One region of the Comamonas sp. GW821-FHT11H03 genome, then DNA from elsewhere that is predicted to be linked to it. Evidence: predicted binding sites of a transcription regulator. Region 1 holds the regulator's gene; each other region holds the start of a gene.
What was found. The regulator sigma-54, encoded in region 1, starts transcription at its own class of promoters, with help from an activator protein. The targets are predictions, from matches to a motif close to TGGCANGNAANCTGCTTT.
Positions count from the first base shown of each region.

Region 1 (2,271 bases):
TTCGCAAGCTCAGCGTGGAAGACAATGTGCGCGCCGTGCTGGAGCTGCAAAAGGACGAGCAGGGCAAGGCGCTGACGCAGGGCGAGATCGAAAAGCGCCTCACCGGCCTGCTGCAGGAGCTGCGCGTCGAGCATCTGCGCCAGTCGCCCGCGCTGGCCCTGTCCGGCGGTGAACGCCGTCGCGTGGAAATTGCCCGGGCCCTGGCCACGCAACCGCGCTTCATTCTGCTTGACGAGCCGTTTGCCGGCATCGACCCGATTGCGGTGATCGAGATCCAGCGCATCATCGGCTTCCTCAAGGAGCGCGGCATCGGCGTGCTGATTACCGACCACAATGTGCGCGAGACGCTGGGCATCTGTGACCACGCCTTCATCATCAGCGACGGCCATGTGCTGGCCGAAGGCACGCCCGAGGAGATCGTGGAGAACGCCGATGTGCGCCGCGTCTATCTGGGCGAACATTTCAGAATGTGATGACCCCTACGCTCCCCCACTTTGTCTGGTCGCTGCCCCCGGAAGGGACCCTGACCGGCTGCGCCGAGGTTTGCCTTGGGGCGGCCCGGCGGCAAACCCATGGCACTGTGCGCGTTGGCAATGATTGTCTGGGAGCCGCGCCTCGATGAAGCCAGGTCTCTCGCTACGCGTTTCGCAGCATTTGTCGCTTACGCCGCAGCTGCAGCAATCCATTCAGCTGCTGCAGCTCTCCACTCTGGAGCTGGCGCAGGAAGTCGAGCAGATGCTGGTCGACAACCCTTTTCTTGAACGTGCAGGCGATGAGGCCGAAGCCGCAGGAGATGCTCCTGTAGATGTAGCTGCTAGCGCCGGTGAATACAGCACTTCAGATAGTATTCATGCTGAAAAGGAGTCATTGCAGGCGCAACCAGCTACTGAAACGGTAGCGGAAGCGTCAACCCCCGAAACCCCTGAAACGCTGAACTGGGAGGCCGACGGCATGGACGGCCAGGACGGGGAGTGGGGCGGCGAATCGAGCAGCGAGTGGGATGCGCCCTCGGCCAGCAGCTCCACGCGCAACCGCGACGGCGATGACGAAACCGATGCCATCGATCTGGCGTGCGAGCACCAGAGCCTGACCGACTTTCTCCATCGTCAGGCGCTGAGCCTGCATCTGGGCGCGGCGGACATGGCGGCACTGCGCTTTCTCATCGAGTCGCTCAGCGAGGACGGCTATCTCGAGGATTCCCTGCAGGAGCTGGCGCAGAGCCTGGCCGGCGACGACCTGGAAGAGCGCGAGGAGCTGGAGCAGCACTTTGTCATTGCTCTGAAGCTGCTGCAAAGCCTGGAGCCCGTGGGCGTGGGGGCGCGTGATCTGGCCGAGTGCCTGCAGCTGCAGCTGCGCGACCTGATCCGCAACGCCGAGGACGAGGGCACGACCGAGGCGCATATGAACCGGTTGCTGCTGGCGCAATCCATCTGCGCGCAGCCCATGGACCTGCTGGCGCGGCGCGATCTGCGCAAGCTCACCAGCCTGTGTGGCGCACGCGAGGAGCAACTGCGCGAAGCCATGGCCCTGATCGCCAGGCTGGAGCCGCGTCCGGGGCGCCGCTTTGTCGACGTGGAGCGCCATATCGTGATACCCGATGTCATCGTGCGCCCGGTGCGGGCAGGCTCGGGCCGAGCGGACTTTTCCGTGCAGCTCAACCCCGATGTCATGCCGCGTCTGCGCGTGCACGACATCTATGCCAGCGTGCTTCGTCGCCACAAGAACAGCGACGGTCATGCGGCGCTGCAGCAGCAGCTGCAGGAGGCGCGCTGGTTCATCAAGAACATCCAGCAGCGCTTCGACACCATCTTGCGTGTTTCCGAAGCCATCGTGGAGCGGCAGAAGAACTTCTTTGTGCATGGCGAGCTGGCCATGCGGCCGCTGGTGCTGCGCGATATCGCCGACACGCTGGGCCTGCACGAGTCCACCATCAGCCGCGTGACCACGGCCAAGTACATGGCCACGCCCCAAGGCACCTTCGAGCTCAAGTATTTCTTCGGCTCGGGCCTGGGTACGGAAACCGGCGGCAGTGCCTCCAGCACGGCCGTGCGTGCGCTGATCAAGCAGTTTGTCGATGCCGAAGATGCCAAAAAGCCGCTATCGGATGCAAAACTAGCCGATATGCTCAAGGAGCAGGGCATCGAGTGCGCGCGCCGCACGGTGGCCAAGTACCGCGAGCAGCTGAAAATTCCCACCACCACGCTGCGCAAGGCGCTGTAGGGCGCCTCAGCCACAAAAAAGCCGCTGATGTATTCAGCGGCTTTTTGTTTA
Region 1 covers NZ_JBXARF010000001.1:946,196-948,466, reverse strand. Annotated here, with positions in the region: gene lptB (LPS export ABC transporter ATP-binding protein) at 1-473, shown strand, start outside; gene AC1RTQ_RS04460 (RNA polymerase factor sigma-54) at 619-2,220, shown strand.

Region 2 (2,271 bases), 150 kb from region 1:
CGGCCTGCAGCATGGGCAGCGTGGGGGTGATGCCCACACCGCCGCTGATCAGCACCAGGGGCCTGGCGCCGGCCTGCAAGGTGAAGTGGCCGGCGGGCGGGAACAGCTCCAGCGTATCGCCCACTTGCAAATGGTCGTGCAGATGGTTGGAGACCTTGCCGCCGGCCTCGCGCTTGACGCTGATGCGATAGCTCTTGCCGTTGGCAGGCGCCGACAGCGAATAGTTGCGGCGCTGCTCCAGGCCGTCGACCACCACGCGCAGGCCGATGTACTGGCCGGGCTGATGGGCGATCACCGCGCCGCCGTCCGCAGGCTCCAGATAGAACGAGGTGATCTCGGCCGATTCGGCCTGCTTTTGCACCACCTTGAAGGCGCGCGCACCGCGCCAGCCGCCTTCGGCGGCAGCCGTCTGATCGTAGGCGCTGCGCTCGGCAACGATCAGGATATCGGCCAGCTGCTGATAGGCCGCAGCCCAGGCGGCGATCACCTCGTCCGTGGCGATCTCGGCGCCCAGCACCTCGCGAATGGCGCGCAGCAGGCAGGCGCCGACGATGGGGTAATGCTCGGCCTGCACCTGCAGCGCCACATGCTTGTTGATGATCTGGGCAGGCAGATTGCCCAGGTTCTCCAGGCGGTCGATGTTCTTGGCATACATCAGCACGCTGTGGGCTAGAGCGCGTGGCTGGGCACCGCTTTGCTGGTGCGCCTGGTTGAACAGCGGGCGCACCTCGGGGTATTCGCCCAGCATGGTCTGGTAGAAATGCGTGATCAGCGCCTCGCCGCCGGTTTCCAGCAGCGGCACGGTGGCCTTGACGATCTCGCGTTGACGTTCGGTAAGCATGCAAATCTCCTGGTTGCTGCCTTGCCAGCTGCAAGGCTTGAACGGATAAATGCAAACGGCATGCCAGCATCAAGACCATTGCAAAACAATGGCTTGCAAAAATATGAGTCAATATGACATTGCTCAATTGATGTCTTTTTGACACATAACGATGTCGTTATGACAACATCCCACATTCTCAACGCCGTCAGCCCGCTGATCGCCGATCTGGCCCAGGACCTGTCCGAGCGCGAACGTCTGCGCCGTCTGCTGGCCGCACTGCGCAACCTGCTGCCCGCCGATGCCGTGGCCTTGCTCAAGCTCGAAGGCGAATGGCTGCGCCCCATGGCGATCGACGGCCTGATGCCGGACACGCTGGGCCGGCGCTTTCGCCTGGGCGAGCATCCACGCTTTGCCCAGTTGCTGGCGGCCGGCCAGGCCATGCGCTTCGAGCCCGACAGTCCCCTGCCCGACCCCTATGACGGGCTGGTGGCGCACAAGGGCCAGGCCATCAGCGAGCTGCATGTGCATGACTGCATGGGCTGCGTGCTGCAACTGGGCGGCCTGCCCTGGGGTCTGCTGACGCTGGATGCACTGGAGCCGGGCCGGTTTGCCGACCCTGCGGCGCTGGCCATGCTGCAGGCCTTCAGCAATCTGGCTGCGGCCACCGTGGCCACGGCCGAGCGCGTGCACCAACTGTCCCAGCTCGCGCGCGGCGCCACCGGCGCTGCCACAGCGGCCGCGCCGCAGGAGCGCGCACTGCAGGGCGCAAGCCCCGTCATGCGTCAGCTGCAAAAAGACATTGCCCTGGTCGCCGCCAGCGATCTTTGCGTGCTCATCACCGGCGAGACCGGCACCGGCAAGGAACTGGTGGCGCAGGCCGTGCATGCGCAGTCGGGCCGTGCCGGCAAGCCCATGGTCAGCATCAACTGCGCGGCCCTGCCCGACAACCTGGTCGAGAGCGAGCTGTTCGGCCATGTGCGCGGGGCCTTCACGGGAGCGCTGAGCGAGCGCAGCGGCAAGTTCGAGCAGGCGCATCAGGGCACGCTGTTTCTCGACGAGGTCGGCGAGCTCTCGCTGCCCGTGCAGGCCAAGCTGCTGCGCGTGCTGCAAAGCGGCCAGCTGCAGCGCCTGGGCTCGGACCGGGAGCACCATGTGGATGTGCGCGTGATCGCCGCCACCAACCGCGACCTGGCTGCGGAAGTCCGCGCCGGGCGCATGCGCGCGGACTTCTATCACCGCCTCAATGTCTATCCGCTCAATGCGCCGCCGCTGCGCGAGCGCGACAGCGACGTGCTGCAGCTGGCGGGTTATTTCCTGGAGGAGAACCGCTCCAGACTCAGGCTCGGCGGCCTGCGCCTGGATGCTGCCGCACAGGCGGCCTTGCTCAATCGCAGCTGGAGCGGAAATGTGCGCGAGCTCGAGCACTGCATCAGCCGTGCCGTGCTCAG
Region 2 covers NZ_JBXARF010000001.1:797,666-799,936, forward strand. Annotated here, with positions in the region: gene hmpA (NO-inducible flavohemoprotein) at 1-841, opposite strand, end outside; gene norR (nitric oxide reductase transcriptional regulator NorR) at 1,001-2,271, shown strand, end outside.
Region 2: hmpA (NO-inducible flavohemoprotein) is a predicted target of sigma-54. The motif match lies at 890-907, and genes of this name have one in related genera.

Region 3 (2,271 bases), on a different contig from region 1:
TGGATCTTGTTTTCCACGCCGTCAAGGCCAGCCATCAGCAAAGCTGCGAAACCCAGGTAGGGGTTCATCAGAGGATCGGGGAAGCGGGCTTCCACGCGGCGACCCTTGGGGTTGCTGACGTAAGGAATACGGATGGAGGCCGAGCGGTTCTTGGCCGAGTAAGCCAGCTTCACGGGCGCTTCGAAGCCGGGAACCAGACGCTTGTAGCTGTTGGTGCCAGGGTTTGTGATGGCGTTCAGGGCACGAGCGTGCTTGATGATGCCGCCGATGTAGTACAGGGCGAAGTCGGACAGGCCGGCATAGCCGTCGCCAGCAAACAGGTTCTTGCCATCCTTCCACACGGACTGGTGCACGTGCATGCCGGAGCCGTTATCGCCAGCGTAGGGCTTGGGCATGAAGGTTGCCGTCTTGCCGTAGGTGTTGGCCACGTTCCAGATGATGTATTTTTGCAGCTGCGTCCAGTCGGCACGCTCGACCAGGGTCGAGAAGCGTGTGCCGATTTCGTTCTGACCGGCACCAGCCACTTCATGGTGGAACACTTCGACAGGGATGCCGACCGCTTCCAGCAGCAGCGACATCTCTGCACGCATGTCCTGGGTGCTGTCAACGGGAGGAACGGGGAAGTAGCCACCCTTGTTGCGGGGGCGGTGACCACGGTTGCCGGTCTCGAACTTGGTGCCAGTGTTCCAGGGAGCCTCGTATTCTTCGATTTCGAAGAAGGGGTTGTGAGGCTCGGTGCCCCAGCGCACGCCGTCGAAGATGAAGAATTCGGGTTCGGGACCGAAGTAAGCGGTATCGCCTAGGCCGGAGGCCTTCAGATAGGCTTCGGCACGCTTGGCGATGGAGCGGGGATCGCGGTCGTAGGCCTTGCCATCACCGGGCTCGATCACATCACACTGCAAAATCAGCGTGGTTTCTTCAAAGAAGGGATCGATATTGGCAGTGTTGGGATCGGGAACCAGCTGCATGTCCGAGGCTTCGATACCCTTCCAGCCGGCAACGGAAGAGCCGTCGAAAGCATGGCCCGAGGTGAACTTGTCCTCGTCAAAGTGCGACACGGGCACGGTCACGTGCTGTTCCTTGCCGCGGGTATCGGTAAAGCGCAGGTCCACGAACTTGACCTCGTTATCCTGCACCATCTGCATCACGTCTGCAACGGTCTTCGCCATTAGATCTCTCCTGCCAACTTGGCTGATCAAATAAAGAATGAATAGTATCTAGCAGTTTGCGTGCCAACTCGACCTCGGTGCCTCACAACAACATCTGCGCACCGAAACCGAGCCTTGGTGTAAAGATATTCGGCACAAGACATAAGCACTTACCAGAGCCGCATCTGCAAACTGCACCAAACAGACGCGCATTGTCTCACTGCCAGAGCACACCCCACACATGCACCATCTTGGTGAATATATTGGCACCAATGTGGTGCATTTCGAAAATAAGATTGTTTTTGGTGCATGGCGCCTGATTCATGCCTGCTGCAGATGCTTCTCAGCGAGCCACCGAAGCTGCACCACCGGAATCATCTGCACCAGGTGCAAACGGAACCTGTGGATCAGCGGCACTCGGCATGGTCTGCACCCTCATCTGCTCCAGCGCCGCCAGACAGAAGTGAGCAAACCACAGTGCAGAGAAGGCAAACACCAGCGCATAGATCCAGATCGCAATCGGAATCAGAATCCAGAAAGCGGCCAGGAACAGCAGCCCGGAAATCCAGACCACACCGGGTGCTGTGCCCAGATAGCCGCAGATCACCCCCATCAGAATGAGCGACATGCGGTGACGGGCAAACAAGGCCCGGCGCTCATCCTTGCTGGCATGCTCGGACAAGGCGTCAAATGCCATGACCCTGTAGGTGAGCCAGCCCCAGATCAGGGGAGCCACCACCAGCATCAGCGGCGGGAACACCCATAGCGGCAAAGTGACAAACAAGGCCAGCAGCGCAATCAGCGTGGAGCCACCCGACCAGACCAGGCTGGCCACGGTAGAGCCGCCATGCTTTTTCTCCAGCCCGACAAAGCGCTTCTCGGCCACCAGCTGCGTCAGCACTGGTGACATGAACAGGCCCACCAGCAGCAAAACCAGCACCACGAGTACCGGCATTGCTCCCAACACCACAAAAATGGAAGCCACCACCTCCGAGGCATACCCAAGGCCCAGCCCTTGCAGCCATAGCCACAAGGCATGCAGCCAGCCCACCCCGTCCAGCAGGCTTTGCACCTTGAGGACCGCATCGGCCCAGAAGAAGTAACCAAGAAGCCAGGCCATCAA
Region 3 covers NZ_JBXARF010000006.1:285,841-288,111, forward strand. Annotated here, with positions in the region: gene glnA (type I glutamate--ammonia ligase) at 1-1,169, opposite strand, end outside; gene AC1RTQ_RS15555 (EI24 domain-containing protein) at 1,492-2,271, opposite strand, start outside.
Region 3: glnA (type I glutamate--ammonia ligase) is a predicted target of sigma-54. The motif match lies at 1,218-1,235, and genes of this name have one in related genera.